One region of the Lysinibacillus sp. FSL R7-0073 genome, then DNA from elsewhere that is predicted to be linked to it. Evidence: riboswitches for the same ligand, from Rfam matches in the RefSeq annotation. Region 1 holds a riboswitch; each other region holds the start of a gene.
The links. A riboswitch is a leader RNA that binds a small molecule or an ion and turns the genes downstream of it on or off. The one in region 1 is predicted to bind cobalamin.
Positions count from the first base shown of each region.

Region 2: another riboswitch for cobalamin. It lies ahead of metE (5-methyltetrahydropteroyltriglutamate--homocysteine S-methyltransferase); the one in region 1 lies ahead of MKY88_RS02750 (ABC transporter substrate-binding protein).
Region 3: another riboswitch for cobalamin. It lies ahead of MKY88_RS06695 (glutaredoxin family protein); the one in region 1 lies ahead of MKY88_RS02750 (ABC transporter substrate-binding protein).

Region 1 is NZ_JBBPAS010000001.1:563,736-566,937, forward strand. Features, by position in the region: gene MKY88_RS02740 (class I adenylate-forming enzyme family protein) at 1-33, shown strand, start outside; gene MKY88_RS02745 (acyl-CoA dehydrogenase family protein) at 35-1,702, shown strand; cobalamin riboswitch at 1,762-1,944, shown strand; gene MKY88_RS02750 (ABC transporter substrate-binding protein) at 2,088-3,059, shown strand; gene MKY88_RS02755 (FecCD family ABC transporter permease) at 3,056-3,202, shown strand, end outside.
Region 2 is NZ_JBBPAS010000001.1:2,506,455-2,509,656, reverse strand. Features, by position in the region: gene MKY88_RS12385 (DUF6241 domain-containing protein) at 1-105, shown strand, start outside; gene MKY88_RS12380 (YrzI family small protein) at 674-820, opposite strand; cobalamin riboswitch at 1,372-1,550, shown strand; gene metE (5-methyltetrahydropteroyltriglutamate--homocysteine S-methyltransferase) at 1,834-3,202, shown strand, end outside.
Region 3 is NZ_JBBPAS010000001.1:1,407,825-1,411,026, reverse strand. Features, by position in the region: gene nrdE (class 1b ribonucleoside-diphosphate reductase subunit alpha) at 1-1,476, opposite strand, end outside; gene nrdI (class Ib ribonucleoside-diphosphate reductase assembly flavoprotein NrdI) at 1,473-1,832, opposite strand; gene MKY88_RS06695 (glutaredoxin family protein) at 1,829-2,053, opposite strand; cobalamin riboswitch at 2,171-2,348, opposite strand; gene MKY88_RS06690 (NAD(P)/FAD-dependent oxidoreductase) at 2,972-3,202, opposite strand, start outside.

The sequences.
Region 1 (3,202 bases):
AAACAATCTTTGAAAGGACAAGAGGTGAGATAGCATGAAAGTTTTACAACAGGAAATAGCAGGCACAAGCAATTTCTTTACAGATGATGATACGCTTCAAAAAGTGTTGGAAATGATGCTGGATAAAGAATTTTTATCTTATGCGCATCGGGAATTGATGGACTTTGGTGAGCTATGTGCGGGTGCTATAGACGTGAGAGCGAAACATACTGATCGACAAGGAGAGCCTCGCCTTCAAAGGTATAATGCCTATGGCGAAGAGGTTTCAGAGGTATGGGTCAATGACGGCTACAAAAAAACAATCGAGGAGACATATAATACGGGGATTGTTGGCTATGTACATAAAGATATTCCCCAACTAGGTCACAAAGGGAATTATGTCTATAGTTTTGCACAAGGTTATTTACTGTCACATGCGGAGCCCGGTTTTTATTGCCCTGTGACGTTAACGATGGCCACTGCCTATTTATTAGACCATTATGCAGAGGAAGAAGTTAAGCAGCGCTTCTTACCGCATGTTTGTGCAACAGGCGATATGGAGCTATATGAGGGAGCCACTTTTTTAACAGAGCGACAAGGAGGCTCGGATGTTGGTGCGAATGTAGTAGAAGCAAAACTTGTGGGGAATGAATACCGCCTCTATGGTGAAAAGTATTTTGCCTCCAATGCAGGGATGTGTGGGGTTGCAATGGTATTGGCACGAATAGAGGGTGCACAAGCAGGCTCTAAAGGATTAACTCTATTTGCAGTTCCTTGGCGTAATGAAGATGGATCGGCTAACCATCTTCGTATTCGACGACTAAAGGATAAATTAGGTGTGAAAGCCGTTCCATCTGCTGAGGTTGAGTTTGATGGAGCACTTGCTTATGTAGTTGGTGATCAAAATAAAGGGATTTATTATATGCTGGAGGCGCTTAATTTATCAAGAATTTGTAATGCTGTGGCATCCATTGGTATTATGCGCCGTGGCTTCTTAGAGGCGAAGCACTATGTGTCAAATCGATATGCCTTTGGTAAACCTTTAACACAGTATCCTATGATCCAGGATACATTGGGTAAATATGCCGCTAAGCTGCACGTAGAAGTAGCCACGATTTTTGATCTTATTCAATTATACGATAAAGTGACAAGTGGTCAGGGAACAGAACAAGACATCATCATGAACCGTTTATATATTGCCATTATGAAAAAGGAAACGGCAGAGCAGGCGGTCCATTATGCAAGTGAAGCAATTGAGCTACATGGCGGGAATGGCTATATTGAGGACTTTGTAACACCACGCTTACTGAGAGATGCGCAAGTGTTGACGGTATGGGAGGGTACGGCTAATATACTAGCTTTGGAGCTTATTCGCTTAGTGGATAAATACAGGGCACATGAATTGTTTGTTCAAGAGATGAGCGAGCGATTAGAAGTATTAACAGACCATTCATTAGTGAAAATCGTTCAAGAGCAATTAACTAAACTATCGGCAACCTTACAAGTTTTTAGTGCGCTCGATGAAGCAACAAAAACGTTTGAAGCAAAGGATATTGCCAAAAAAATGGCTCAATTATATGAAAGTATCATAGCAGTTGAGTGGGCACAAAAATTTGGTGGGAAATATGAAAAACTAGCAGATGTTTATTTAGAGCAGACTTGGTCATTACGAACAATTGGTGCTCCGATGAAAACCGTACAGTATTTTGCTGAAATTGTCTAACAACCTTTGGAGTCGCCTTGATATAGAGGCGACTTTTTTTAATTTCATGTATAATAAAATCAACTGAATATTATAAAGGTTCTTTACTTATGTAAAGTGAAAAGGGAAATCGGTGTAACTCCGATGCGGTCCCGCCACTGTAAGTGTGAGTTTTTTCAAATGATGCCACTGAAGCTTTCGGGAAGGCTTGAAAAAATGTAATGAGCACAAGCCAGGAGACCTGCCTTTATAGCATAGACATGACAGCCTACGAGGATAGGATGGTGGATTTTGTATCAGTTTTTTGGTGCGATTTTGACCCCTCATCATTCGAAGATGAGGGGTCTTATTTTGATGAAGAATACTTCTAATACAGGAGCGCACAAATCAACGAAGGAGGATTCACATGAAGAAATTTTGGAAAATAGGGGTATCGGCATTTTTAACGATAGGGTTGCTAGCAGCTTGTGGACAAGAGGCAAAAAAAGACAATTCCACAACTACAGAGGAGCAAACACAACAAGAAACATCTAAGGCGGAAGAAGCAACATTCCCTATGACTATAACGGATGCTATTGGGAAGGATATTACACTAGAGGCTCCTCCTGAGAAAATAGTGTCACTTATTCCAAGTAATACAGAAATATTGTTTGGCCTAGGTTTAAAGGATGAAATAGTAGGGGTTACAGACAACGACGATTATCCACCAGAGGTAGCTGAAAAGGATAAGGTTGGTGGCATGGAGTACAATATTGAACAAATTATTGCCTTAAAGCCAGATATCGTTTTTGCACATGAATCTAGCATGTCTCTTTCGGAATCAGCCATAGCACAGCTTGAATCGGCGGGCGTGAAAGTATTTGTTGTAAAAAATGCCCAAGATTTTAATGAAACCTATACAACGATTGAACAGCTTGGGCGTGCCACAGGGAAATTACCAGAAGCTGAAAAAATCATTGCTGACATGAAAGCGAAAGTGGAAGAGGTACAGGCGAAAGTGAAAGACGTTGAACCTAAGAACGTTTTTGTAGAAGCCTCTGATGAACCTAATATTTATACAGCTGGACAAGGCACATTTATGAACGCAATGCTGGAGATGATCCATGCAAAAAATGTAGCAGCAGACGGTGATAATTGGTATGAAATTGGTGCAGAACAAATTATCACAAAAAATCCAGATGTCATCGTGGTGACATATAGTTATGTACCTGATATTTTAACAAAAATACCGAAGCGTGCTGGTTTCGATACAATAAATGCAGTGAAAAATAATGCTATTGTGCAAGTAGATGAAAGCATAACAAGCCGTCAGGGACCACGTTTAGCGGATGGCCTTGAGGAATTAGCAAAAGCTATCTACCCTGAGGTATTTAAGTGAAAAAAGTAGCAACAGCCTATGTATTAACATGTACGCTTCTTATCATTAGCATCTGGTGTGGCGTCGCTATAGGCTCTGTTCATATTCCGATAGAAGTGCTGTGGAATCAGTCAGTTGATGAAACAGCTGCCAATATCTTTTGG
Region 2 (3,202 bases), 1.9 Mb from region 1:
GGTGAGGTTGGTAAAGCAATTCGCTTGTTGACGTCCGAGGAAGAACAAGCTCATATTAAATTTTATTTTACAATACCATTAAAACCAGAAAATAGTGCTCAATAATGAGCACTATTTTTTATTTGTTTGCTATTTATCAGTCGGTTAATCTAACCCATACTGAATGTGGACTAATAACTGAAAGTTATGTAGAAAGTAACCAAAAAAATTTAAGGGGACACTTTGGATGTTCTTCAAGTAACGAGGTGCTTTACTTTAACAAACAAAAGACAAATCACCGACTTGATATTCAACAATTGGGCGCTGTTTTTGAGCTACATGGATGGCTGACGGGGCAGAATAATGAAATTAATAAATTTGCAAATTCAATTTTAGTATCGAGGAATTACGCTTTTTAGAATTAGTTTTTCCTACTATTGTAATACCGCATTTTCTTAAAGTACATCAAGTTGTATGAAGATCGCTTAAAAAAGTGCATAATACCTCCTGAAGCAACCCGTCCTAGATTAGAACGGGTTAGCTTTACGGAGATTATAATATTAAATAGCTGTATTGCCACTTTATATTACTTCATCTGGTGGTTGTGTCTTTCTCCAGCCATAAAACTGCATGACGTCTTTTGATCATATAAATCATTTCAATTCCCACCTTTCATATTTTTTAATTAACCAAATTAATATTGACGAATACGAATGTAATTTTCTACTTTTCTTCGGTTCTCTTCAAAGATTTTTTTCACATTTTCATTATGAAGTGCTTGCTCAAGAGAGATCTCACGTTTCGTAATAGTTATCGTGAGAACAAAAAAGTTTAATATCATATTATCACCTCCTTAAATTGCCATGAAAAATGAAAAAAACCGTAGAGAGACTCCCCTACGGTTAAAAAAGGCACAAAAATACCGCAGGGGCACACTTCTCCCTGCGGTATGGGCATGCTTAATTACAAAAAAACCTTAAGCGATCCATTCCGATCTGGTCGAATGTGTGATTTTCATTTTTACTGAAGTTGTAGCTACCAATGACATCAATTTAACGATAACGAACATTTCATTCGACCTCCTTAAGAATTTTTGTTTACTTTGTAAGTATAACTATATTTAAGTTGTTTGTAAACATCTTTTACTAAGATTTCCTGATTGTGTTAATGACTAATAGAACTCTTTGCTGCTTTACATTGTTAGTTACCTGATTTTTTTCGGAGTAGCAAATAGAAGATATAGAAGCCTTAAGGCCAACAAACATAATTAAGGTATTATCACTAAGGGTAAGGGCCAGATGGTTTACAATTAAAAACAGAGTAAATAGATAAATTTTTATGTAAAAACAATTTCTACTATTCTGAAATATATGTTATAGTAGGGGCATAACTGAATATAGTGTAAGAAATGGTGCCAGATGAAAGTCTGGCTTAAAAGGGAAGTCGGTGCAAATCCGACGCTGTCCCGCAACTGTAATTCGGAGCAAATCACAAATGCCACTGGGAAACCGGGAAGGCTGTGAGGCGTGTTGATGAGAAGCCAGGAGACCTGCCAATTTCTAGTACACACCAAATACCTACGTGGAAATAGGTGGTGAATAGTGACTAAACAGGCACTGTGCGATAACAAATGATTTTAAACGAAAGTTCTATTTTTTCGTATTGTTTTTGTATTAATAATTTTACCATGCAGCCATTTTCCGAGAAGGAGAATGGCTTTTTTTCATGCTGTTATTCTGTATTCGAAAGCAAAGTCCACTGGTTTTCATATAGAGCCACTGAATCTAGCATGGGATGACACAAATTTGTAAGAGCAAGTAACCATAAACTTTATTGATGAAAGGGAGATTAAATATGACTTATACAAGTACACTCATTGGCTATCCATATATCGGAGATGATCGCGAATGGAAGAAGGCGTTAGAAGCATTTTGGCGTCAAGAACGAACGGAAGAGGATTTTCAGGCAATCCTAAAAAGTATTCGGTTATCGCGGATTGAAAAGCAGCTACAACTTGGCATCGATATGGTGACAGTGGGAGATTTCACACTATACGATAGAATGTTGGATACAGCCTTAATGTTTGGCTTAGTACCCAAGCGCTTTAACTGGCAAGGTGGAAGGGTAGATTTACATACCTACTACAGTGTAGCGAGAGGAAATCATTCAGCAGTAGCTAGTGAAATGACCAAATGGTTTAATACCAACTATCACTACATTGTTCCTGAATATGAAGGGCAACCGTTGCAACTAACAGAAAATAAGGTATTGGCCGACTTTTTAGAGGCAAAAGAAGCGTTCAGAATTATTGCGAAGCCGACACTTATTGGCCCCTATACATTTTATAAGCTAACTAAGGGCTACAATAAATTAACACAGGTTGAATATTTATTAGCCCTATTACCTCTCTATGCTCAGATTATTCAAGAATTAGTAGACGCAGGTGCCGAGTGGATTCAATTAGAAGAGCCTTCTTTAGTGACGACACTTGACTCTGCAGAACGGAAGCTAGTACAAGAAATCTATGCTCAATTAACGACAACCGTTCCAGCAGCAAAACTAATGCTACAAACATATTTTGAAGCATTATGCTCCTATGAAACATTGATTTCATTGCCTGTCCAAGGATTTGGTTTAGATTTCGTACATGGCTATAAAGGGAATATGGAGTCACTTCGACAATTTGGTTTCCCTCAAGATAAAGTTTTAGCCATTGGAATTGTTAATGGTCGTGATATATGGCGTTCAAATTTAGCGGAAGCTAACGCCACGATTCAAGCTATTGAAAAGCTCTGTGATGCTAAGGAATTGTGGATTCAACCTTCAAGTAACCTTCAACATGTACCAATATCTACTTCACTTGAAAAGAAGAAGCTGGACCCTGTTCTCAAACAAGCACTGGCGTTTGCTGATGAAAAAATCGAAGAAATTATTGACCTCACTAAATATAGAAAAAATCAAGACGGAACGCTACGTCATAATTTCTCAGCAAGTATGAAGGCCATTGAAGCACTAAAAAATCATCCAATTCGTCAAAACAAAATGATCCAGCAAGCCGCTCAATCCGTATCAACAAAGGATTTTGAGCGACATAGTGATTTTAGTCAACGTCAAAAAATACAGCAGCAGGCGTTAGGACTACCCCTATTCCCAACAACGACAATTGGCAGCTTCCCTCAATCTGATGAGGTGAAGAGAAATCGTAATGCTTGGCGAAAGAAAC
Region 3 (3,202 bases), 840 kb from region 1:
CATTGCTTCCATAAAGCGATCCATGAAATCAATAGAATCTTTCGAGCCATACATGATGCCCTCCGTAACAAGATGTCCATGGAGATTCATACAACCTAGCCCTACTGAGTGCATTAATCGATTCGCTTTTGCCACCGATGGGACATTTTTAATATATGTCATTTGTGACACATTCGTTAATAAGTGCATAGCTGTATCGATTAATGTTTCAAAATCATTTACTTTACTCGCTGCATGAATATCAATTGACCCTAAATTACACGACACATCTAACCCATATTCGTTCGGTTGATCTTGATCTGTAATGATACTAGTTTCTTGCACTTGCAAGATTTCAGTACATAGGTTTGACATTTTTACGCGACCGATATTTTTTAGTGGATGTACGTCATTGACATTATCATCAAAAATTTCGAAAGGATAACCTGATTCAAATTGAGCTTTTTTCACCTCAGTATAGAGTCTACGCGCATTCAAACGTTTAATTTTACGGATTTTAGGATTATCAAGTAGTTCATAGTACATTTCTGAAATTGAAATTTCCGACATTCGTTTACCATAAACTTTATAAATATCATATGGACTAAATAACACTATATCTTTATCACGTTTCATCAGATCGAAGAATATACTTGGAATAATTATTCCTGTTGATAGTGTTGCGAGGCGAATTTTATCATCAGCATTTGGTTTTTTTGATGAAATGAAATTCTCTATATCTGCATGGAAAATATTTAAATAAACTACTCCTGAGCCATTTCGTTGACCGAGCTGATTGGAATAACTAAATGAGTTTTCTAATAGTTTTGCAACTGGGATAACACCACTTGCACGATTTAGTATTTCTTTAATTGGATCACCCAAAGGACGTAAATCCGTTAAGTTGACCCCGACCCCTCCGCCTAGACGTGATAGCTCTAAACAATAACCAATATTTTCAGCAATACTATTCATAGAGTCATCCATTGATAATTTAAAGCAACTTACTAATTCACCACGGGCTTTTTTCCCACTATTTAAGGCAGTAGGTGTTGCAGGCTGATAGGCTTCCATCATCGCTTCTACAGAACGTTTTGCTAGTACAGTGTTCCCTTGTGCTAAGTACAAGGCAATAATGACAATACGGTCCTCATATTTTTCTAAAATTTCTTCCCCATCACGACTTTTCATAGCATAGCTGTCATAAAATTTGCTAGCACTCATAAATGATGGGAAACGGAAATTATAATCATATGCTTTTTTGTACAGCTTCTTTATAAAATCCATCTCGTACAAGTCGATAAAATCCTTTTCGTAGTATCCCTCATCAACTAAATAGCGGATTTTTTCCTCTATATCTATAAAATAACGTAAACGTACGTTGACATATTCTAAAAAGTAGCGGCGAGTAGCCTCACGGTCCTTTTCTAACTCTAGTAGCCCCGTTGTACTATAACGATTCAGAACGTCATTATTAAGCTTTAAATATGTTTTCATCCCATTACCCTCTTTTCATAAAACGTTTGTATTGCTTCATAATCTGTTTGATTGCCACGTAAATCTAATTTCCTCACTAAGGGTACATGATAGGTAGTAGCAATTTTCTCCCCAGCACCGCCAAATACATTATGTCCGAAGTTACTATTGCCACTAGCAACTACTCCTTTACAAAAATCTCTGTTTTTTTCTAAAAAACGTTGCACTTTTGCTGGAATGTCACCTAAGCCATCTGTATATGTAATTAAAAGGTAAGGCTTATTCAAGCTTAATTCCTCAGAGAGTTCAATAGATTCTGCCCTTAATTTAGATACTACATTACGGACATTTCCTGTACGACTAGCGTAAACGATCATAGTGTAATCATCTCAATACGAGAAACAATTTCCTGCACATCGCCTATAAATGTTTCATCCACCTCTAAAACAGGCACACTTAAAAAACCTGCATCTATAATTGTTTGTTTAGCTTGTTCATCATGATCAATATTAACAATTTCTGCTTCAAGTCCTGCTCGTTGTAATTCAGATTTTACCCAAAGGCATTTTGGACAGATTGTTTTCGTATAAAGTTTCATAGTAATCCCTCTTTTCATAAAATAAAAAAGCTACCTCTACTAGAGAGATAGCTTAAATGGAAACGTTAACATACTAAAAATACTGACGTTCCCATCTCTTAATCCCCGAAGAAATGATAAATTTGTTTTATATAGGCAGGTCTCCTGGCTTTGCTTCAATCTCTGATTTCCTTCCCATGCGAATGCACAGTGGTTACAATCATCGTCAGCTTTACAGTTGCGGGGACAGCGTCGGAATAGTACCGAACTTCCCTATTAAACTACATATAGTAGTACCCACATAAAACGAACACAATATATTGTTTTTCGATAGTTTTAAGTGTACCATCCTTTATATAAAAAGTAAATCGAGAAATAAAAGTTCATCAATTTGAGACTATTCGTATTTTCTGACATAACCTTGAACGAAAGAACTAAAACATAATTATATAAAAATAGAACTATGTAAGCGATAGCATTATTTTATTAAAAAATAGGAAGTAAAATAATAGTCGCTTATTTACCTAAAAACGTTGCCCTAAAGAAATTTTATTCATAAAAAAGGCATCTTTCCTTTACAGTAAAGATGCAATTATGACTTAAGCTATGAGTATGATGTAAATCATGCACCCTACTCCATACATCCTATCCTCGTAGATTTTTTCGTTGTACGAGTCTAAAGTAGGACTCCTCCCTTACGATCATCACAAATTTTCCTTCGTCATAACATAACGCCGACTACTAATATGTGCTCAACAAACAGGTGAGAGGCAACCAACCGTTCTTCCCTTTTAAACTAATTTATAATGAATGTGTACATTTTCTAGTTATTCTATATTTATTTATAGTATAACATAACCAAGTTCATTCTCCTCCAGCTTGACTAGTCATATTAAAAATAGCTGATGAATTTCATGTACTCATCAGCTAAGCATTGACTTAAAATCTTTCTATTGTTATATCCATGTTTATGCTTGAAGCAGCCTTAAATCCTTCCGCAGCAGCAATCATTAAAGAAGAGGGACCACCCTTTTCCGTTTCACCTGCAACATATATTCCAGCTGCTGTTGTTCGTCCAGCCCCATCAGTCATAATTGATCCGTTTTCATCAACTTGACAATTTAGCTGTTTAGCAAATTTATTTGGACGATAAAAACTTGGCACAACAAA